One region of the Bacillus marinisedimentorum genome, then DNA from elsewhere that is predicted to be linked to it. Evidence: riboswitches for the same ligand, from Rfam matches in the RefSeq annotation. Region 1 holds a riboswitch; each other region holds the start of a gene.

Region 1 (7,832 bases):
CAAAAAGGCCTTGCCCGTGTCGCATATGTATGGGCGCCAAACACATCCCGGGCTGATGAATACTACGAAGCACAGAAAATCGCCCGGCAGGAAGGCATAGGGATCTGGTCGATTGAAGATTATGCGAGGGAAGACGGCTTCAATGATAATGCTGCCGTTCCCGGGCAATCAGAAGAAGAAGCTTCTGCCGGAAGCGGACAGGTCATTGCAGGCACAAACACGAATGAAGAGTCCGATTCCAGCACGAATACAAATACCGGTTTGAGATATGACCCTGACGGTCCTGACCGTGATTGCGGTGATTTTTCAACCCAGCGCGAGGCACAGGCTTTTTATGAAGCTGCCGGCGGCCCCGCTGCGGATCCGCACCGGCTTGACGGCAGGGACGGAGACGGGATTGTTTGTGAGAGTTTGCCGTAATTATAAAGAGCGTGAAGTGATGTGATGGGCCGCCGGGGAATTGCGGGCGTTGGCGCGAAAAAACCGGGATGCCGCGTGAAAACGTGCACCGCGCCCCCGCGGGCCGTGGCGTTGGCGTGAAAACCGATCTATATGGCGTGAAAAGTACCAGTTTGCGCGTGAAAACGGGGGTTTGGCGTGAAACAGCGGCAGGTCAGCGTGAAAAGAGGAAGGTACGGCGCGAAAAGCAAGCTGTTTGGCGCGAAAAAGGCGGGATGCCGCGTGAAAACGTGCACCGCGTCCCCCGCGGGCCAGTAGTTGGCGTGAAAACCGAGCTATATGGCGTGAAAAGCACCGGTTTGCGCGTGAAAAGGGAGGTTTGGCGTGAAACAGCGTCAGGTCCGCGTGAAAAGAGGAAGGTACGGCGCGAAAAAGGCGGGATGCCGCGTGAAAACGTGCACCGCGCCCCCGCGGGCCGTGGCGTTGGCGTGAAAACCGATCTATATGGCGTGAAAAGTACCAGTTTGCGCGTGAAAACGGGGGTTTGGCGTGAAACAGCGTCAGGTTAGCGTGAAAAGAGGAAGGTACGGCGTGAAAAGCAAGCTGTTTGGCGCGAAAAAACCGGGATGCTGCGTGAAAACGTGCACCGCGTCCCCCGCGGGCCAGGAGTTGGCGTGAAAACCGAGCTATATGGCGTGAAAAGCACCGGTTTGCGCGTGAAAGTCCAAGCTTCAGCAAGAAAACAGAACCTCTATGTTGGTTATTATGTAGAAAAATAAAATTCACAACAGAAATCACAGGGTAAATGTGCAACTTTTAAACAACTAATACTTATAAAAAACGCGGAGGCTCTATATTTTGAATTTGTATTCAACTTAGAGCTTTTAGTTTAAGTGTATTTTTAAAAGAGTTTATTTTCCTATAAAATAGACTGTGAAGATGAAAGTATTCAATATGAATACGGATAATGGAATTAACGAAGTAAAGATAGATAGAACCATTTTTGTTATTTTGCGTTCTGCATTCGCTTTCACTAAGAAGAACAGCGATGCAATTACTAATAAATATGTAGACAAAGTTCCCGATAATAATACACTCTTTTTTAGTTCCCCCGTCAGCCACGCCAAATCTTCCACATTAAAAACCACGACTAAACTTATAACGGCTGATGACATTGAGGCTGTAAACCATTTAGTGAATTTACTCATTTACATTACCATCCCCTTCTGGTTACGCAGTTTGGCATCATTATTATTAAGTGTAACGTTTTACACATCCATAAATTTATTTTAACAATAAACTTTTTGCCTTTGTAATAACATCTTAAAAATATGTAATGCTCGTGCCTCAAAAACAATATGAAACAAGCGAATTTGTGTGCTAATCCGCTTGTTAATACACTTATTATTATCTCTCAACCGAACTGCATATTGAACCCGGCTGGCTCTTTTTCCGCAAAAATTATATCCACGGAATATAACTTACCGGATTGACGGTTACTGCATATCTGAATAGGTTGTTCATCGTACTGTCAATTCCCATGAAGGAAATTGATGTGAGCATGTACATGGCTTTGATTGTATTGAACTGGGAAAGTTCAATGACATAGACGATGCGGTCAGCCATCTCTCCGATTTGCCCCTCCGTCCACAGGATGCGGTCCGCCATAAAACCGATCTGATCTTCCGTATAAAGGACACCGCGCAGGGATTGCGTATAAGTGTCAGCCCCCAGCTGTCCTACGTAAATAATTGCATCACTGTATGCCATTTTCATCACCTCTCATGCTAATTTATGCCGGGGATTTGTCCGGGGTGCTATGACCGGTAAACGAATCAAAGAAGTAAAAGCGCCGGATTGACAGCTATGCCAATCAACATTAAAATTAAAAGTAGGATATAAGGCTTTTCACCTACTCTATCATACATATTTTGGTAAATGAATTAGCAACGGACACCTGGGAGAGCTTCATGAAGGGCTCTCCTTTTTTGTTGTTAAGGAAATTATAAATTTTAAGCGTTGTGGATAAAAAGCCAGAAGGGTATCGTTCAGCTTCAGGCGCCAGCGCCTATCGTCACAAGCGGTGATCCCCTTCGGAAGGAAAGAGCACCAACCTGCGGGTACTCCAGCTAAGCGGGCGCCTTGCGCATTTGTTCTGGTTTAAATGTTTAATGAAGGGAGGGCTGCTGCTGTTGGGTCCGCGTTTTCAAAAAGGAGGATGCAAGATGAGGAAATGGATTGTAAGTTCAGGGTGCATTGCTGTCATGCTGCTGTTTGTTACAGGATGCCAGACGGCAGTAAGCGGGGAGACGGAGGAATCGGATATTCTTGTTGAAAAGGATGAAGCCGTGGAGCTGGAAGTGGAACTGAAACTGGGAGCCGGAGAACTGGCAGTTTCAAGTGGTGCCCGTGAGTGGGTGGAAGGTACTGTTGTATATAACCACAAAGATTTTGAGCCGGAAACAACATATGATTCTAGAGGGAAAAAAGGAAAAGTAGTGATTGAACAAAAGAAACAGAGCCTGGGCAATATTTCGGTTGGCGATATAAAAAACGAATGGAACATACGGCTCAACAAAGAAATTCCGATTGAATTGGCCGTGAATTCCGGGGCATCCGACACAGAATTGGATTTGAGCGGCTTAAATCTTTCCGGCCTGGAAATCAATGCGGGTGTCGGTGATATATCCGTAGACCTTTCAGGCGATTGGCCGCAAAGTTTTGATGTCACCTTCGAAACCGGCGTCGGCAAGACAACCGTCATTTTGCCAAAATCGGCAGGTGTGAAAATCGAAACGCATAAAGGAATCGGCGAAACGAATATTGCCGGTTTCATCTCTGAGGGAGACGGCGTATACGTCAATGATGCTTACGGTAAAACAGATGTTCAAATTGAAGTTGAGGCCAATCTGGGTGTCGGGGAAGCAAATTTTGAATTAAAATAAAGTGAAGGTCCCGGATCACTAGTTAAAGTGGTTGGGACCTTTTTATGATTATGAAACTTCAGGGGCTTTCGGATGCCCGGAAGTTTTTTCCTGCTTGATGCCAGGCTTATGGTTTTTTCCCCAATAGGTGGCAAGCAGCGGCCCGGAAATGTTATGCCAGACACTGAACAGGGCGCTGGGTACAGCTGCCAGCGGTGAAAAATGTGCGGCTGCAAGTGCGGCGCCAAGTCCTGAATTTTGCATGCCTACTTCGATTGAAATTGCTTTTGAATCCGAGTGATCCATTTTAAATAATTTTGCGGCCCAGTATCCGATGAAAAGGCCGATCAAGTTATGCAGCATAACAACTGAAAACAGAAGAAGTCCTGTTTCTGCTATTTTTTCTTTGCTGAGGCCGACGACCGCTGCCACGATGGCGACAATCGCAATAACGGAAATGAGCGGAAGGATTTCTGTGCTTTTTTCCACAGTTGATTTGAATGCCAGTCTAACGAGAAGACCAAGAATGATCGGTATGATGACAATTTGGACAATTGATAAGAACAGGCTGCCTGCAGAAACCGGCAGCCATTTGCTTGCTAGCATCAGCGTGATTGCGGGCGTCAGTATGGGAGCAAGCAATGTTGAAACAGAAGTGATGGCGACTGACAGTGCTGTATTCCCCTTTGCGAGATATGTCATGACGTTGGATGCTGTACCGCCGGGACAGCTGCCGACAAGAATGACCCCCGCTGCAATTTCGGGAGGCAATTCCAGCAAAACAGCAAGTCCGTATGCGACAAGGGGCATGACCACAAACTGCGCGCCCACGCCGATCGCCACTTTTTTCGGCTGCTGTGCGACAGCCTTGAAATCGCTGAACGTCAGGGTCATGCCCATGCCGAACATGATGATGCCGAGTAAAATCGCTATGTACGGCCCAATCCAGGTGAATCCTTCCGGATACAGAAAGCCGAGGACAGCAAATAACAGAACCCAGACAGCAAAGGTGTTTCCTGCGAATGTACTCGCTCTGGCAAGTGATTTCAAAAAAATCCCTCCTAAAGTTTTAAATCCCATTATACGTACAATTCTGAATATTTCAATACTGAAATGCAAAAAAGCATTAAAGGATACACTGAGGTGAAATGTGACTGAAAAGGGGCAAAAAAAAGGCCGTTATATGAACACTATTGCCTGGGTGGAAACATCGCTGTTTTTCATTTCAACTTTCTGGTAAATTTGACGTAAGTTATGGAGAAAATGACTGCTTTATATTTTTACATAAGGAGAGGGATATGATGAAGGAAATCGAAGTAACTGCCGCAGGTTCTGAAAAGAAGGGATGCGGCTGCAAGAACAAGCATAAGCATGGAGGACATGGAAAGGGAAGCTGCAAAAGCAATCATGAGGGGCATCACCATAAGCATGGCGGGGGAGGATGCGGCTGCAGCCATAAACATGATGAAAAAACTGCTGAGTAGGAAGACATATCTCAGAGTAAAGTAAATCCGCCGGAATCTCGTAATAAACGTCAGCTATAAGGCGGACGAATGGGAATGCTGGCAGCGATATTCCTGAACATGTTACAGGAGGCGCGAAACAATTAGTTATAGAAACAATTAGCCGGGTATCGTCCTCTGGCGAGAGCTGGTTCAAATGAGAGGAACGGTCAGTCAAGAATCGTTATCTTTTTGTATAACAATCCGGCATACTTTAGAGATGGTACCCGGATAAATTTCGGTCTAACTGCCAGTTTTCAGAAAAATTGTTTTTTTTGTGCAACAATGTGCAGGTCACCCTATTTTTTGGCGGTTCGTATGGTACAATGGAAATATCAATAAGGTTATCAGGAGTGGACGAGAGATCTGGCTCTTTGACTCCACAGCAACCTGCCGAAAGGGACAAGGTGCTCCAACCAGCAAAGCTGCGCTTTGAATGATGGCAACGGAGGAAACTCTTTTTGCGCCAAAGCGAAAAGGGTTTTTATTTTCTCCGGAAACAGGATTCCTGTTTCGTTATCATACCTCTCTTGATACCTTGACCATATTCTCAAGGGGAGATTCTTGATGAACATCAATGGAACCGCACGAGGGCACATGGCGAAAAGTATGACGCCGGCCAGGTTCATCGGACATGTGGTGAATTTCATGGACCGGCAGCTTAAAGAGTTTGATGCTCATGCAGAAGCAACATTGAATCCGTTTTACAACCGCTTTTATGTCAAAGTTCTTTATGAAGGGCGTTATCATATCCTTTCCTTCTCGGATGAGTCGGTAAAAGGGTACCAGAGAAGAGGCCCTTACGCGCTTGACCGCGAAATGTGGAACAGCCTTTTTGACAGGGGATTGTATATCCCGGTAAAAGGCCGCTACTTGACAATGATGTACGCAGGATAATGGTATGTATTGAGCAGGCTGCAGCAAACAGCCTGCTCTTTTTTTTAGACTGGTTCCGGCACCCGCACGTGAAGTGGAGGAGGGATAATCCATCCTTTTTCTTTGTTGAGGCGGAGCATCCGGGCACCGAATTGCGCCTTATTCAAATGGAATTGGCCGAACATCATGGCAATGTCCTCACGTGTTGCCTGCCCCATGGCCTGGCTGCACGCGACAAGGCCTTCCGCCAGATTTTTGGAAAGGGCCGCGCTTATTTCCGGGTCGTTGATTCGTGCCCCCGCCGGGATTTGGTCAAGGCTGGCTTCCGGGCGTTCAGGCGGTACAGGCGGCAATGCAATGCCGTTTTCTTTCAGAACAGTTTCCACTTGTTCGATTTCCGGCTTCGAACTGCGAAGCATTTCATCGATCAAGTTACGGAGATCCTCATCCCCTGTATGGTTCATGTAAGTTTGAAGTGTGGCGACACCCGCTTTTGAAGCTGCATAGTAGCTCCACACCGCAAAGACTTCTCCATAATGAAGTGGCTCATCGGTTTGATTTCCGCTCAATACTCCCATAACGACACTCCTTAATGTTTTTAAATTCATGAAAAGGCTCCTTCGTGCAAGTGAATAGTGTTGCACGCATATATCTTTTGCGTATCGGGTGTTTTTTATCGAAGGGATTAAATTACAAAGAAGTAAAAAAGTACGGTTGACAATTTGTAGTTAGGTGCGTACACTGTCAACAAGATGTTTGAATATTCAAAAGCGGTATTCAAACATGCAGGAAAGAGCAGAGTACAGAGCAGAGCTGAGAATGAGAAGATGAGTTGAGGACAGTATAGAAGAGGAAAAGAGCAGAGTTCAGGAAGTGATCAGGGGCGGAGTGTGCCCATATTTCATCTTTTTTTATCCTCCATTTTTTACCTCAACCCCTCATTCTCCATCAACAATGGAGAGGTGAGTCTATGCATTCCTATTCCTTACAATCCTTTTTACGTGATGCTAAAACGCATCACACCATTCCTTTATCAACCGGTTTTTACAGTGACACACTGACGCCGGTCCGTATTTTCCAGAGCCTGGATGAAGAAGCGGCATTTTTGCTTGAAAGCAATGAAGACGGCCATGAGCGGTCCCGTTTTTCGTTTATCGGCTTAAAACCTTTTATGGAAATCCGCGAGAACACTGGAACTTTTCAAGTTGAAGAGTTAGAAACAGGGCATATCGTACAGATGCCTTCTTTTAAAGATGCTTTTGATTATGTACAGAACAAGCTTATAGTCAAAACACCCGGCATCAATGCTTCTTTTTCAGGGGGCGGCGTTGGTTATATGACTTATGAAGCAGTTGCCGATTTCGAAAAGATTCCGTTCCCGGTCACAGACCCTCATCCCCGTTACCGGTTCATTTTTTGCACAGACCTCATCACCTTTGATCATAAAACAAGGGAAGTGACGGTTGTCCATTTTGCCCGCTTAAACGGAAACGAAACAAGAGAGGAGCTTATAGACGCATATAAACAGGCGGAAAAGGAGGTCGGGGCACTCCTCGATAAATTGCGAAATCCGCCTGTCATGAACGAATCAGTATTGCTCCAGGATCATTTCCGCGTTACGGCAGGGCACGTGGAAAGCAACTATGAAAAACATGGATTCATGGCAGACGTGAAGAAAATCAAGGACCATATTATTAAAGGTGACATCTTCCAGGCGGTGTTATCACAGCGTTTTAAACGAAAGGTGACAGCGGCCGGTTTTGATATTTACCGGGTGCTCCGCATGCTGAATCCTTCGCCGTATTTGTTTTATTTGCGGATCGGGGGACGTGAAGTGATCGGAAGTTCGCCGGAGCGACTCGTCGGAATCGAAAATGGCATGATTGAAATCAATCCGATCGCCGGAACGAGAAGAAGGACCGGGGACCCTGACCGTGATGACTTGCTTGCAAAAGAACTGCTGGCAGATGAGAAGGAGCTGGCCGAGCATATGATGCTCGTTGATCTTGCCCGGAATGACGCCGGAAGGACAGCGAAGTACGGATCGGTAAACGTACCGTTACTGGCTGAGATCGGCCGGTTTTCCCATGTTATGCATATTGTCAGCAAGGTGACAGGGGAGCTCCGCAGC
Region 2 (7,832 bases), on a different contig from region 1:
CGGGTTCACCATTTTTCTGTGAAAACTGTTTAATGTAGTCCTGGTCGTATTGTAACTTCGTATCCACTGACATGTTCATCCCCCTTCCGCTTACGCTTCCTGGCCTACTGTTTCGTCTTCGATGCCAAGCTCTTCTTTGATCCAGTCATATCCTTCTTCTTCAAGGCGCTGGGCCAGTTCCGGTCCGCCTGATTTTACGATCCTGCCCTGCATCATGACATGCACTTTATCAGGTGTGATGTAGTTAAGCAGACGCTGATAGTGGGTAATGATTAAGCAGCCGAAGTCTTCGCCGCGCATTTCGTTTACGCCGTTGGAAACGACTTTCAACGCATCGATATCAAGGCCGGAATCAATTTCATCCAGAATTGCGATTTTCGGTTCAAGCATCATCATTTGCAGGATTTCATTCCGCTTTTTCTCGCCGCCGGAGAATCCCTGGTTCAGATAACGCTGGGCCATATTTGGATCCATGTCGAGGAAATCCATTTTTTTATCAAGTGTTTTAACAAACTTCATGAGCGAAATCTCATTTCCTTCCCCGCGCCGTGCATTGATGGAGGAACGAAGGAAGTCGGCATTTGTAACGCCGTCGATTTCACTCGGGTATTGCATAGCCAGGAACATCCCGACACGCGCCCGCTCATCCACTTCCATTTCGAGAACATCTTGACCGTCAAACGTGATTGTGCCCTCAGTCACTTCGTACTTGGGATGACCCATGACCGCTGAAGCAAGTGTTGATTTTCCTGTTCCGTTTGGACCCATGACAGCGTGGATTTCCCCGCCTTTAATTTCTAAATTAACGCCCTTGAGGATTTCCTTTCCCTCAATTGATACGTGTAAATTCTCAATCTTAAGTGTTGAACCTGCCATTTTTATACCTCCAATAATCTTAATATTCCTGGTTTTTTCTAGAATTTTATTATTACTGCTGTATTCTCATTCTATTCTCATTCCAATGTTATAACAAATGAAAAGTATAATCAACCTCAATAGCCTAAAACATTTTTTTCCATGACAGAAGCTCTGGTTCCACCCCAGAGTATTCTGCACGCGAAGAACCGGCTCCGCTTATTTTGTGCCGTTTTCAGCTTCCTACACTATGATGACGGATAAACAAGAAAAAAACCAGTTATACGAACTGGTTTTTTTCTTGTTTATCATGCTATAGGCTTTATCGTTATTTTCAAGTTAAAATCCGATGCGGCGACTGGCTTGATCTACGACACGCAAACTCTTTTCATATTCCTGTTCACGCCGTTTTTCCACCTTGAGGCGTTTATCGAGCTTCCGCCCGTACTCCTCATATCCCATTCCATGAGACTGATACATCGCCTTTTCCATTTCAGCTGTATAATTCAGCTCCAGGTCACTAATAATGAACCCATCCTTTCAATGGTTTTAACTTCGTGATTAATCGTATCACGTTACTACATTTACCACAAAGACCCATATCGTAAACATTTCACGATAATAAAGGCTGGCGGGGTACCGGAATACTTCAGCTGAATAAAGGGCACTATTGCTCCCATTTGCAATCATATCCTCTTATTTGGGCGGGATTTGTTAGAAAATTCAGTTCGCATCGTTGAAGTCTTATTGTTTCAGGTCGGTAAGTTCAGATACTGCTTCCTGTACAAGCGTTACCGCCTGGCTCATGGCAGCTCCGCCTCCAAAGGCTGCCGTCACTCCGACCGCTTCAAGAATTTCTTCTTCTGAACACCCTTCGTCCAGACAGCCTTTCACGTGATAGATGATACAATACTCGTCCTGTGAATTAAGGCTGATTCCCAGGGCGATGAGCTGCTTCTCACGGCGGCTCAGCATTCCTTCCTCAAAGCATGTTTCGGTAAATGCATTATAATGGCGGGCGATATCCGGCATTTTTTGTGTAAAGATCCCCAGCCCTTCTTTGTATTCATGCAAAGCTGCTTCTGTTGAATTGCGTGGTTCATGGTACATCCTTTTCACTCCTATCTGAATTTGGTTCGTGATTATTATGATGCATATAAATAGGAACTATCCCGCTTTTTTATGGGCTGCAGAATGTAATGTTGAAAAACAGCCATGAACTAGCTGCTTTTTGCAATTGCACAGGACGCACCCCCTATTGAATACGGAAATAGACCTCTTATCTTGGCGAAGGAATTCGGCGGGAACCAGTGTAAATCACTTGAGGGCATACAAAAAACCCGGCATAAGCCGGGTTTCGCAATTACTCGCCGTCAACAGGAACAACAGCTCCTTTGTATTCTTCTTCAATGAAGGTCTGAATCTCTTCTGAACGCAGCACTTCAACAAGCGTCTTGATGTTTTCATTATCCTTATCCTTTTCCCGGACAGCGATGACGTTGACATAAGGAGAATTTGAACCTTCGAGGGCAATTGCATCCTCCATCGGATTCAACCCTGCATCGATCGCATAGTTCGTATTGATCAGGACAGCATCGCCTTCGTTGTTTTCATATGCACGCGGAAGCATTCCGGCATCAATATCAGCCTTAAAATTCAGGTTTTTCGGATTTTCTTCAATATCTTCAAGAGTCGCGTTCGTTTTTTCCACGCCTTCTTTAAGTTTGATCAAGCCTTCTTCTTCCAGAAGGGAAAGCATGCGGCCGTGGTCTGCAACAGAGTTGCTCATGACAACCGTTGCACCTTCCGGCAGGTCGTTCAAGCTTTTATATTCCTGGGAATAAACACCGATAGGCTCAATATGGATTCCTCCAGCGTTGACAAAGTCATACCCGTGTTTTTTCTTCTGATCTTCCAGATATGGTATGTGCTGGAAGTAGTTTGCATCAAGCTCACCTTCTTCAAGAGCCTTATTTGGAAGAATATAATCCTGGAATGTTTCAATCTGAAGGTCAACGCCTTTTTCTTCAAGGAGCGGCTTGGCTTCTTCAAGTATTTCTGAATGGGGTACATTTGAAGCACCGACAACAAGCTTCTTGCTCTCTCCGCTTCCACTTTCATTTCCGCCGCATGCGGCCAGTACCCCGATTAATAATACAATGCTAATTGTAAGAATTAGTTTTTTCATGATGAAAAATCCTCCTAGCGTTTATCTATTTTGTTTACTGCTATATCACCAATAAATTGGAGAACAAATACAATGAGCAAGATGACGATTGTTGCGACGACTGTCACATCATTATGGCTGCGCTGGAATCCCTCAAGATAAGCAAGGTCCCCTAGCCCGCCGGCTCCAACTACTCCTGCCATCGCTGTGTAGCCTACAAGTGCAATCGCGGTGACAGTAATACCGGATATAAGAGCCGGCATTGATTCCGGCAAAAATACTTTGAATATGATTGTCCATGTACTTGCACCCATCGCCCGCGAGGCTTCGATGACGCCTTTATCAATTTCACGGAGGGCGATTTCCACCATCCTGGCATAAAAGGGCGCCGCTCCGAAAATAAGCGCCGGCAATGCCGCTTTTGCTCCCAGCATTGAGCCGACCAGCAGCTTTGTAAAAGGAATCAGCAATATAATTAATATAATGAAAGGAATCGACCTGAATATATTTACATATCCTGCAATAATACTATTCAACAGCCTGTTTTCCCACAGATTTCCCCGTGAGGTCAAAAACAGCAATAGGCCTAATACAATCCCCAAAATGAAAGTGGCGGCAACAGAAATCACAGTCATATACAATGTTTCCAGCGTCGCTTCCCAGACTTTATCCCAAATGACATTTTCAAACACTTTGCAGCACCTCTGCTTCCACTCCGCGTTTCCTGATATGGCTGATTGCCCGGTTCACTTCATCATCATCTCCGGAGAAATGGACAAACAATGTCCCATATGTGCCGCTGTTTGTCTGCTGCACTTTGCCCTGCAGAATGTTGACGATCACTTCGAATTTCTTAATCGTTTCATTTATGACAGGCTCTTCCGCGTCATTCCCGATGAACGTCAGTTGAATAACCTTGCCGTGTTCATACTGGGCAAGCAGATGCTCAATCGTTTCTTCAGCTTCATCAGGCTCGGTCACCTGTTTCACAAACCGTCTCGTCACTTGCTGTTTCGGTTTTCGGAATACATCTCTAACGTTTCCTTCTTCAACAACACGGCCGTTTTCCATAACCGCTACCCGGTGGCTGATTTTATGAATGACATGCATCTCATGAGTAATCAACACAATTGTCAGGCCGAATCGCTCATTAATATCAACGAGCAGGTCAAGAATCGAATCGGTCGTTTCCGGGTCAAGTGCAGATGTTGCTTCATCGCATAGCAGCACTTTCGGATTATTGGCAAGGGCGCGTGCGATTCCGACACGCTGTTTCTGGCCTCCGCTCAACTCAGATGGATATGCATCTTCGCGCCCCTGCAGGCCGACAAGCCGAATCAGCTCGAGGACCCGTTCGTTCCGTTCCTTTTTGGCTACTCTTGATATCTCGAGCGGAAATGCAATATTATCATAGACCGTTCGTGACCAGAGCAGATTGAAATGCTGAAACACCATTCCGATCTCCTGGCGGGCAAGCCTGAGTTCACGGCCGGATAACGTATTCATATTCCAATCACCGACTGTGATTGTGCCTCCTGTAGGCTTTTCCAATCCATTAAGCATACGGATCAGCGTACTTTTCCCTGCACCGCTGTATCCAATAATGCCGTATATTTCACCGTTTTGGATCGTAAGGTTTACATCTTTGACAGCTTCGATCGGTCCCTTTTTGGACTTAAAGACTTTCTCGATATTGGATAACTGTATCATGCTGTTTCCTCATTTCTTCCATAAATAATGACATCTGCATTTTAAGGCGCATCCAAAAAAAGTGTTCACCCATTCAATATAAAAAAACCTTTCTGCACAGATGAGCAGAAAGGTTTAATGAACAATTCCTTTCTCTCATCTCCCAAAGCCTCAGCTTTGCAGGAATTGGCACCTTTACAAGCATCATGCCTGCCGGTTGCCGGGTTTCATCGGGCCAGTCCCTCCACCTCTCGTGATAAGAGTCAATCACACTTTATTGAGTTAAACGACTAATGTTTTTGAAACTAATGAAGATATTAGCACGCCTATCATTAGCTGTCAACAAAATAGTCCAAAAAAACAGCTTAAACGACACGGGCTGACAATTGCGTACAGCCGCCTTTTCCTTTACGATGGGAAACAGAAACTTGATGAAGTTTAACATGAAAAGAAGAACACTGCCGGCAGCTTACCCAGCGGAAACCGGCTATAGTTGGGAGGATGGTTTGATGAAGGCACCGGGGTTCACATTAAAGGACATACAAACAGGAAACCTTGTATCTTTGGATGACTACAGAGGAAAAAATGTCATGATCACGTTCTGGGTATCATGGTGTCCGGACTGCCAGCGGGATTTGCCTCAAAAAGATGCTTTTTATAAAACACTTCCTGCAGAAACAGACCTGGCATTCATTACAATCAACGTAACAGGGCGTGAGGCCAGTACGGAAAACGCTTTAAAGATGGCACGCGAACAGCAGTGGACATTCCCTATCCTTATGGATGAGGGGACAAACGCATATGATGCCTATCAATGCACAGGGGTGCCTGCCACATTTTTGCTTAACCAGCATCATGAAATCGAAGCCTCATTTGATGACCGTGCTGATTTCATGGACATCATCCAATCACTCGGCACACTGCTCAAATGATGTTTTGGCCGTGATGCTTGCTCATCAGAAAAAGGGACTCCAGCCAGAGCTTATTCCTGAATGTACACTTGACTGAGAGCTCTTTATCCCGTTCAAGGGTGCGGAGCGGCTTCATTCCGGTTATCAAATTCACGAGCGCTCCATCGCACCCGCGAATAATTATGTCCGGGCATGTGTCCGGAAGCGCATATAAAAGTCGCAGCCCTTTATCTGACAACTCCACTGCTGCAGCCTCCTCTTCCGAAAAGAAGAACATCATCATTTCTGGTTTTTTGAATAACGGCTGTAGATGAGGAGCATTTCCCGCACCTGCTATCATTTTTGTTAGCGAAACCACAAACATGTTCATCACCGCTTTCAAGGAAACATCTTTACCCTGGAATTCGCCTTCCCCATCGAATTTCCTTGAAAAATCGTCCGACAATATTTTCAAAAAGCGGATGTGCGGCTGTTTGTGTAAAAGTTGACACGCTGCAGATCGGAAGTTATATTTGCGCATTAAGGCAGAACCCGGTCATTTTTTGTCACTCAGTGCTTCACCGTTACCAAAACAGAAAACACAGGCTTTAAAAAAGCCTGTGTCATTATTTCCCGAGAAATAAGGTAATATGTAAAAACAAATCGCCTTTTTCTCCGCTATTTATTGGTTATTTTTGCCGTTGGAATTATTTTGCTGTTTGTTGACTTTGTTTTTACCCTGGCTGTTATTTTGCTTTTTATCTTTCTGTTTGTTGCCGCCAGCATTACTCTTGCCTTCTTTATCAACTGAATCGGACTTATTCATTGAGCCATTATTTGTTTTTTTTTCAGCGTTTCCTTTTCCATTCCCGTTGGAATGACCATTTGACTTTCCAGTCTGGCCCGGCGGTTCCTTGTCTTCAAACCCAGGAGCGCCCTGCTTCTCGTTCTTCTTTATTTGGCCAGGTGCATTTGAATTAGGTACGGCTTTTTCATCTTTATTGCCTCCGGCATGCTGAATATTTACTCCCTTTCCATTTTTATCCATTTCAGGGCGTGGTTCGGCTTTCTTTTTCAGTTCAGTTACTGAAAGTGTCTTAGCCTCATCCATTGTCAGCTCGTTCCCCTGTTTGACAGCATCTTCATAAACAAGGTATTTACCGGTAGAAATGCCGTTCTGTTTAGCATGTTCCCTTGTTTCTTCATCAGCATATACAACTTTTACGGCGATCTCTTCATTTTGTGTTAATAGACGGTTTTGTACTGCAACGAGCTCGCGTGCAAGTGCTTGCTGCATTTTCTCTTTGTCATTTTTATCTTCCAGCATTGATGTGGAAGCAAGCAGTACATCCTGATTAGAGTTAAAATATCCCTTTTCTTTTATTAGTGCAACAACCGATTCTACAAACTCGGCAAGCGGCAAGCCTTTCAACTTATCTATTTCTTTTTGCAACGCCTTGCCATCATCGTTCAGCGAGGTGTACTCAAGGACCTTCATGTCCTGGTTCACCCCGACTTCCATACTGGGATTCACATCAATACTTACATACGCCGCTACTGGCTCGGTATTGAACGAAAAAATCCCGGCAAACGCGATAATAAACGCCGCAACTGCAGCTGCCACAGTAATTGACGGTGCGAATGAAGGAAACACCCGCTTTTGAGGTTCTTCAGGGATTAAAATTTCTTCTCCGAGCTGCACATCCTGGCCTTTTTTCAGACGGATTTGCTCGAATGCCCCGTTCCTCGTCATGACAACCGCTTTCTTACGGTTAATTTCCATTATGATTCCGCGTTTCACCATTGACTCCCCCCTTTATATCTCAATGTAAGACTGTAATGAATGAAAATCGCCAAGATATATTAGCGCAACTGCTATTATATACTTTCGATTTCTCTCTATTGTTTTACGACTGCAATCCACCATTTTTTCTATATTTTTTATCGGCAGCCTTTTTTTGTCTTTGAGATAGCGGGAGAGTTCTTCGTCGTGCGCGATCAAATAAGCGATTTCTTTCGCATTATCACGTGCATCAATATGTTTCGGACAATGTTTAACAAGTGCTTCAAAGGTTATATCATACTGTGCAAGCAATTTTTGATATTCCATGATTTCAGTTACCCGTTCAGCGCTTTCCTCTTCCCGGGTATACTGGTCAATAGACGCCTTTTGTTCTGCGAACGTTTCCTCCTGGACATTGTCTTCAGTCTCTTCCTCATAATGGAACACG
Region 3 (7,832 bases), on a different contig from region 1:
TGTGAATGCTTCTTTCAGCCACATTTCAACCGCTTCGATATACTCATCGAATGAATCAATATGGCCCCGCCGGCGTGTTGAGGTTCCCTGGCCGGGCAAGTCACCCATGATGACATGAAAGCCTGCCGCCCTCCACATTTCAATCAGCCATGAATATCTGCCATGGTGCTCCCCTGCTCCATGAACCATGACCATAACCGCTTTTGCATTGTCAGCCTCCCATTTCCACATCGTGCTCGCTCCTTTTTAATCTTTTCTTCTATATCGACTTTTCTGGTACACTGGTTTTATACAGGATACGTTATATTTTAACGTTGTAATTAAGAATGATTTTGAAAGGCAGGAACTGAAATGATTTACAGCTATAAAGGGAAAACTCCGCAGATCTCCAACAGTGCCTATATCGCTGATTATGTCACAATCAGCGGCGATGTATCAATCGGCAAGGATTCAAGTATCTGGTTTAACACATCCATCCGCGGCGATGTCGCCCCGACCATCATCGGGAACGGGGTGAATGTCCAGGACAATTGCGTACTCCACCAGAGCCCGGGCAACCCGCTTATCCTTGAAGACGGCGTTACTGTCGGGCACCAGGTCATTCTCCATAGCTCCATTATCCGGAAGCACGCCCTCATCGGCATGGGGTCAATCGTCCTGGACGGCGCCGAAATCGGGAAAGGGGCTTTCATTGGAGCCGGCAGCCTTGTTCCGCCAGGCAAGAAGATCCCGCCCAATTCACTTGCATATGGACGTCCGGCGAAGGTTGTAAGGGAATTGAACGAGGAGGATCTGGAAGATATGGCGAGGATCCGCAGAGAATACATGGAAAAAGGCCATTATTATAAAAAACTTACCCCCATCGAGCCAAAGGATGATAACTAAAACGGCATTGTCAAATGGCAATGCCGTCCAGTGCTTTTTCCAATACTAATAATTCCCCGGTCAGCACAAAGAAATCATCTTTTTGACGTTTCGTTTCACTGAAGCCGGCTTTCCTGTAGAAAGCAAGGCCCCGCTGATTGCGGACTTCAACACAAACGCGCAGCGGCCCTTTTTTAACCGTCTGCATAACAGCCGCAAGCAGCTCGGTGCCGATCTTTTGCCGCTGGAATTCCGGCAGCACATAAAGCCGTAAAATTTCCCAGCCCGCCTCACGCTTGATGATTTCCATTATTCCTGTAATCGATCCGTCTTCTTCCGAAACAAGGAAATGGTGATTCTCGGATGATTCACTCTCTGAAATGGATTTCAGCAAGTTATCATAGGCATATACCGTTTCCATGAATTCTTCGGTTTCTTCCTTTGTATAAAACGTCCCATACGTATCCATCCAGCTTTTAACGGCAACTGTACGGACCGCTTGAGCATCCTTGCTTGTTGCAGGTCTAATTATCATCATAGCCTTCCCCCTGTTTTGTAATAATCCCTTTGTAAAAGATGCAAGGCTTGATCGCCAAATCATATGTCAGAAATCGAACAGCTTCCAGATGCCAATCAGGCATATTCCAGCAGCTGAATTTTCTTACTATTTATTCAATTATAAAACAGCAGGAAAGGAAAAGAAACGTGTGATTTCATTACAGTCACTTTTTGGCTTGATTTAAACAGGGTTTCGAGCCAAACAATTTCGCATGCATTCTCTGTGGGCGCGTGACGCGCCGTATAACGCCAAACGGCTTTTCGGTGTCGGCCCAGTGAGCGGGTTTCACGCCGTTTCTCCCGGTTTTTGAGCCAAATCTGCCGCTTTTCTTGCCAACTCCTTCAAATTTCACGCCACAACTGTTCGCTTTCACGCCATACGGGTGGTTTCACGCCATTCAAACGAATTTTCGCGCCATAGGAGCGGGTTTTCGCGCCGACCGGCTTTACGCTACGTCCAGGGTGCGGCTTTCGCGCCGTCTCTCCCGGTTTTCGCGCCAAATCTGCCGCTTTTCTTGCCACCTCTTTCAAATTTCACGCCACAACTGCTCGCTTTGGACGCCATACGGGTGGTTTCACGCCATTCAAACGAATTTTCGCGCCATAGGAGCGGGTTTTCGCGCCGACCGGCTTTACGCTACATCCAGGGTGCGGCTTTCGCGCCGTTTCTCCTGGTTTTCGAGCCAAATCTGCCGCTTTTCTTGCCAACTCCTTCAAAATTCACGCCACAACTGTTCGCTTTCACGCCATACGGGTGATTTCACGCCATTCAAACGAATTTTCGCGCCATAGGAGCGGGTTTTCGCGCCGACCGGCTTTACGCTACATCCAGGGTGCGGCTTTCGCGCCGTTTCTCCCGGTTTTCGCGCCAAACCGATTACGTTTCACGCCGATATAGCCCGCTTTCACGCCACTTGGTTTGTTTCACGCCGTTCAAGCATTATTTCGCGCCAAAAAGCTGCGCGCTCAGGCCCTCTGACCGGATTTCTCCCCAAACAGCTCCGCGAACAGACCCCATGAATTACACCTCACACTAAAGGAAAGAAATTTTCCGACTGGCCTTAAGTGGGTAATCTCTAAAAAAAGCTCAGAACCGCTAATTAAAACGATTCTGAGCCTTTATTATTGTTCAGGATTCTCTACAGAATGAACTGCTTAAAAGATTCAGCAGTGATTTTAACACTATCCAAACACTTATTCAGCAGAAGCGAGTTCCTTCAGCGCGCCGGCTTTATCGGCTTTTTCCCACGGAACATCGATATCCGTACGGCCGAAATGACCGTATGCCGCTGTCTGTTTGTAAATCGGTTTTCTCAGGTCAAGCATTTTAATGATGCCTGCCGGACGTAAATCAAATGTCTGGCGGACCATTTCCACCAGTTTCTCTTCAGAAACTTTTCCTGTTCCGAACGTATCAATTGAGATGGAAACAGGCTGGGCAACACCGATGGCGTAAGCAAGCTGCACCTCGCATTTGTCAGCAAGGTCTGCAGCTACGATATTCTTGGCGACATAACGGGCCGCATATGCTGCGGAACGGTCCACTTTTGTCGGATCCTTACCGGAAAAGGCCCCTCCGCCATGGCGGGCATAGCCTCCATACGTATCGACAATGATTTTTCGTCCAGTCAAACCGGCGTCACCGAGCGGACCGCCGATGACGAACCGGCCTGTCGGGTTGATGAAAAATTTCGTGTCTTCATCAATCAGGTTTTCAGGAACAATCGGCTTGATGATATATTCTTTGATATTCCGCTGAATCTGTTCAAGCGAAACTTCCGGATGGTGCTGTGTCGAAATGACGATAGTATCAATCCTGACAGGATTGTCATTTTCATCATATTCCACCGTCACCTGTGTCTTTCCATCAGGGCGTAAGTATGGGAGGATTTCTTCTTTGCGGACTTCTGTCAGCCTGCGGGCAAGCTTGTGCGCGAGTGAAATCGGCAAAGGCATCAGTTCCTCTGTTTCCCTTGTGGCGTACCCGAACATCAAGCCCTGGTCGCCGGCTCCGATTGCTTCTATTTCGGCATCTGTCATTTGCCCTTCCCTTGCCTCAAGAGCCTTATCAACGCCCATCGCAATATCGGGGGACTGCTCATCGATAGATGTCAAAACTGCACAAGTTTCCGCATCAAATCCGTATTTTGCCCGTGTATATCCGATTCCTTTTACGGTTTCACGCACAAGCTTCGGAATATCCACGTATGTCGAAGTGGTAATTTCACCTGTTACAAGGACAAGCCCTGTATTTACTGTTGTTTCACAGGCGACACGTGCATTCGGGTCGCTCTTTAAAATTGCATCAAGAATGGCGTCTGAAATCTGGTCACAAATTTTATCGGGATGCCCTTCTGTCACCGATTCAGACGTAAACAAACGGCGGGTTTTTGTCATGGAACACTAGTACCTCCTTAAATAAAGACTGCTGATTGATACGGTACTCATTTCCCTAAAGGGATTATAAATTAACTTCCTCTTTGGCCTCTTGATGCCTGAAAGAGTCCTGTCAGCGGCAATAACAGGCAAATGATCCCCCCTTGCAGCAATTAACTCCGCTGCCCGGCAGGTTGCTATACTTCCAAAGCCTAAAGATGGGCTGAAAGTATAAAAAAACCTTCCCGTTTGAGGAAAGGTTTTACGCTCTTGCCTTTCGCTCTTATCGATCAAGGCTGTCCGCCTTGCTCAGGTTAGCACCTTTTCACATAGGGTGACGGTTGCCGGGTTTCGTTGGGCCTGTCCCTCCACCAGCTCGGGATAAGAGTATCCGTTCGCGTGCTATCATAACGCATTGGTCGAACCATGTCAATAAAACCGTCATGAACATCCGGACGTTTCAGGCAGTTTCCTCGTTTATTGTGTGAATAATATAAACATCCATTCCTTCTATTATCGTTATATTCCTTTCTTACGGTGTCTGCTTATAACCAAACTTATTCAATTTTACAGGTAACAGGCTGCCATTGTTCACGCCTGACACAGCCCTTTTCATCCGTTTCCTTCACAAACTTTTCATTCCCTGTGGCCAGCAAAATTCAAATGTATTTCAGTTCCTGAATCTGTACAAAGTAATGCCAACAGCTTACCTAAGGCACAGTAAGTGCATTTGTATCATATTGATACATAAACGTATTGAAAGGGATTTCAATATTAGAACACATTTTCCTTTTAAAGAGAAAAACTTGAAAATTTTTATAAAAAATTGCAAAATAAGTGTTTTCTGATGAAGAGACGGGCATATATAAGTATATTTTTCAGGTAAGCAACTTGTTTAGTGTAGACTGAAAAAATAAATGTGTTATACTATTTTTAGCATATCGAATCAAGTGTAAAACTCGGTCATTTATCCCTATGGGACCAAAGATTTTACACCTTCTGTTCCACAGCGGAGTCTCATAAGGAATCTCATATTATGAAGAAAGAAGGTTTGTGTAATGAACTCAGTAGATCTTACAACCGGCCTGGCCGCCATCCTGAATGGCAATAATGTCCGGCATAACCTATCCGTACCAGAATTGACTGAAAAGGCGCTTCTCCGCAATGAAGGGGTTTTGACATCAACCGGAGCACTCAGGGCTACAACCGGAAAATATACCGGGCGCTCCCCTAAAGATAAATTTATTGTAGAAGAAGCCTCCACAAAAGATAAAATAAATTGGGGACCGGTGAACCAGCCGATTTCCGCGAGTGTATTTGAAGCGCTTTACGACAAAGTCCTTACTTATTTGAAAGAACAGCAGGAATTGTTTGTATTCAAAGGTTTCGCCGGTGCTGACAAACGTTACCGCCTGCCTATCCAGGTTGTAAACGAGTATGCATGGCATAACCTGTTTGCCCGACAGCTTTTCATCCGCCCGAACGAAGAGGATCTCAGGGATCATGAAGCCGAATTCACGGTGATTTCCGCACCTGGCTTCAAAGCTGATCCTGCGGTGGATGGGACGAATTCCGAAACATTCATCATCATTTCCTTCGAGAAACGTATCGTATTGATTGGCGGAACCGAATATGCCGGCGAGATTAAAAAGTCGATTTTCTCCGTGATGAATTATATTCTTCCTGAACGCGGTACCCTGTCTATGCATTGTTCAGCGAACGTAGGCCAGGAAGGAGATGTCGCCCTGTTCTTCGGTCTTTCCGGTACAGGGAAAACGACTCTTTCTGCAGACCCGAACCGGCGCCTTATCGGCGACGATGAGCACGGCTGGTCCGAGAACGGCATTTTTAACATTGAAGGCGGCTGCTATGCAAAATGCATCAATTTATCGCAAGAAAAAGAGCCTCAAATCTGGGATGCCATCCGTTATGGATCCGTGCTTGAAAATGTCATACTCGATGACCATTCTCGTGTAGCCGACTATGACAATACAACATTGACTGAAAATACAAGGGCGGCATATCCGATTGATGCCATAGATAATATCGTCATTCCGAGTGTCGCAGGACATCCGAACACCATTATTTTCCTGACGGCCGATGCATTCGGCGTCCTCCCTCCTATCAGCCGGCTGACGAAGGAACAGGCAATGTATCACTTCCTGAGCGGATATACTAGCAAACTTGCCGGAACTGAACGCGGGGTCACTTCTCCTGAAGCAACCTTCTCAACATGCTTCGGGTCGCCGTTCCTGCCTCTTCCTGCACACGTATATGCTGAAATGCTCGGAGAAAAAATTGATCAGCATAACGTCCAGGTCTTCCTCGTGAATACAGGCTGGACCGGTGGTGAGTACGGAGTTGGAAGCCGCATGAACCTTCCTTATACACGGGCAATGGTCCAGGCAGCGCTAGAAGGCGAACTGAACTCTGTAGAAACAGTGACAGACCCGATTTTCGGCCTGCAAATGCCCGTCCATTGTCCTGGTGTACCTGATGAGGTACTTCAGCCGCGTAAAACATGGAGCGACGAATCAGCCTATGTGAAAAAAGCGGAAGAACTTGCGAGGCAGTTCAAAGAGAACTTCACCAAATTTGACAATGTTTCACCTGAAATCAAAAATGCAGGTCCGAACCTGTAAAACAAAACGAAGAAGCAGCTTCCGAAAGGGAGCTGCTTTTGTGTGTTTCAGAAGTGTCCGGGTAGAGAGCGCCAAAGTTCCCGCCTTCTTCTTCATCCCGATTTTTTTGTTACCGGCCGCGCTGCTTAAGCCTCCTCCTTTTCATCCACCGGCATGCCTTTTCCGTTACTTCCCTGTTCAGCCGGGGAGGAAAATAATGATCCTGCTGGGGAAAAATCCACGATTCAACCGGCTTCCTTTCTTTTTTCATTGCGTCTTCAAGAAGATATGCATGTTCAACCGAGACATTTTCATCTTTCTTTCCATGAATAATCAAAACATCAGCGTCCATCCCGGTCAGTTTCAATAACGGGTTCCTGCCGGCATAGTTTCCGGCCGCTTTCCACGGCGTACCGCCGATTACCCTTTTCATCATCCTTCTTAAATCAACTCGCTCTTTATAAGTGAGCGCCACATCAGAAACGCCACCCCATGTGATAACTGAAGCAGCTTTTTGAGATAATATAGCGGTCCAAAGCGCCATGACCCCGCCCCTTGAAAATCCAAATAAATGAATTCGGTCCGAATCGGCCACCGGCAGGTTTCTGAGGACTTCCAGGCCGTTGACCGCATCCCAGCGGTCTCTGCCGGCAAAGTCTTCGTTTCCTTCTCCGCCGCGGTTTCCGCGATAAAAAGGCGCAAATACGACAAATCCTTCCGAAGCAAACTGTATAACCCGCGCTATCCGCACCATTCCGACATTTTTGATGCCGCCCCGCAAGTAAAGAATCGCTGGATATACCTTATTTTCCACCGGCACCGCCAGATACCCTTTAACTTTCAGCCCTTCACTTATATACGTTGTTTCATAAAGCCGGATGTTCGGATTGGGGGACGGAAATGGCCGTTTCTCTATGATTTGTCCATTTTTCATTTCTGCCCCTCCTCTCAAAAAGGCTTGAATTTAAACCCCGGTGTCCATTCTCTACCCTGCCGCAAAAATTTTCATTCATCTTTGCGGCTCGCCTGAAAATGCACCCTCACTAGTGCCTGGTTCAGTGTTAACCGGTGCTGGAAATTAGTGACAGGTGTTCAGTCAAGTATCCGCAAGGGAAATCAACTTGCCTTCCGGCGGCATACGGGCAAGCCTCCCCGCCTTCACTTTTCTTAATAGACAGTTGATTGGTCCGCGGCTTCGAGACTCCTGCGGGAGTTTAAAGACAGATGAGATCTCAGCAGGAGAGCCAGCTATGATTCTATGCGTTTCCACGTCCTGGGGCAACGCATAGGCAAGCACATTATGTTTAAGTGCGGAAGAGCCAATGCTCACAGTTAACAATTTTTCAAAAACAACACAACCTTCGATAATAATGGGCTTTTTAAAAGGAACTGGGCAGATACACACTTTTCCTT

Evidence for each region. Region 1 has a riboswitch for S-adenosylmethionine ahead of A4U59_RS15845 (hypothetical protein). Riboswitches for the same ligand answer to the same signal wherever they lie in the genome.
Region 2: it holds a riboswitch for S-adenosylmethionine, as region 1 does, so the genes downstream of both, A4U59_RS01310 (methionine ABC transporter ATP-binding protein) here and A4U59_RS15845 (hypothetical protein) in region 1, are expected to answer to the same signal.
Region 3: it holds a riboswitch for S-adenosylmethionine, as region 1 does, so the genes downstream of both, metK (methionine adenosyltransferase) here and A4U59_RS15845 (hypothetical protein) in region 1, are expected to answer to the same signal.

Annotation. Positions count from the first base shown of each region.
Region 1 is NZ_LWBL02000052.1:5,872-13,703, reverse strand. Features, by position in the region: gene A4U59_RS15880 (thermonuclease family protein) at 1-420, shown strand, start outside; gene A4U59_RS15875 (hypothetical protein) at 537-968, shown strand; gene A4U59_RS15865 (hypothetical protein) at 1,861-2,169, opposite strand; gene A4U59_RS15860 (toast rack family protein) at 2,625-3,344, shown strand; gene A4U59_RS15855 (bile acid:sodium symporter family protein) at 3,393-4,373, opposite strand; gene A4U59_RS21865 (hypothetical protein) at 4,695-4,832, shown strand; SAM riboswitch class I at 5,167-5,271, shown strand; gene A4U59_RS15845 (hypothetical protein) at 5,393-5,722, shown strand; gene A4U59_RS15840 (DUF3231 family protein) at 5,767-6,309, opposite strand; gene trpE (anthranilate synthase component I) at 6,672-7,832, shown strand, end outside.
Region 2 is NZ_LWBL02000005.1:169,302-177,133, forward strand. Features, by position in the region: gene sufD (Fe-S cluster assembly protein SufD) at 1-73, opposite strand, end outside; gene sufC (Fe-S cluster assembly ATPase SufC) at 91-876, opposite strand; gene A4U59_RS21580 (YuzK family famiily protein) at 1,195-1,347, opposite strand; gene A4U59_RS01295 (carboxymuconolactone decarboxylase family protein) at 1,600-1,965, opposite strand; gene A4U59_RS01300 (MetQ/NlpA family ABC transporter substrate-binding protein) at 2,219-3,043, opposite strand; gene A4U59_RS01305 (methionine ABC transporter permease) at 3,058-3,657, opposite strand; gene A4U59_RS01310 (methionine ABC transporter ATP-binding protein) at 3,707-4,732, opposite strand; SAM riboswitch class I at 4,865-4,974, opposite strand; gene A4U59_RS01315 (peroxiredoxin family protein) at 5,155-5,643, shown strand; gene A4U59_RS21585 (hypothetical protein) at 5,636-6,076, opposite strand; gene A4U59_RS01325 (anti-sigma factor domain-containing protein) at 6,284-7,405, opposite strand; gene sigI (RNA polymerase sigma-I factor) at 7,418-7,832, opposite strand, start outside.
Region 3 is NZ_LWBL02000029.1:51,900-59,731, forward strand. Features, by position in the region: gene A4U59_RS09020 (alpha/beta hydrolase) at 1-231, opposite strand, end outside; gene A4U59_RS09025 (gamma carbonic anhydrase) at 352-885, shown strand; gene A4U59_RS09030 (GNAT family N-acetyltransferase) at 896-1,402, opposite strand; gene metK (methionine adenosyltransferase) at 2,617-3,819, opposite strand; SAM riboswitch class I at 4,079-4,186, opposite strand; gene pckA (phosphoenolpyruvate carboxykinase (ATP)) at 4,857-6,440, shown strand; gene A4U59_RS09045 (alpha/beta hydrolase family protein) at 6,550-7,353, opposite strand; gene A4U59_RS21735 (hypothetical protein) at 7,516-7,832, opposite strand, start outside.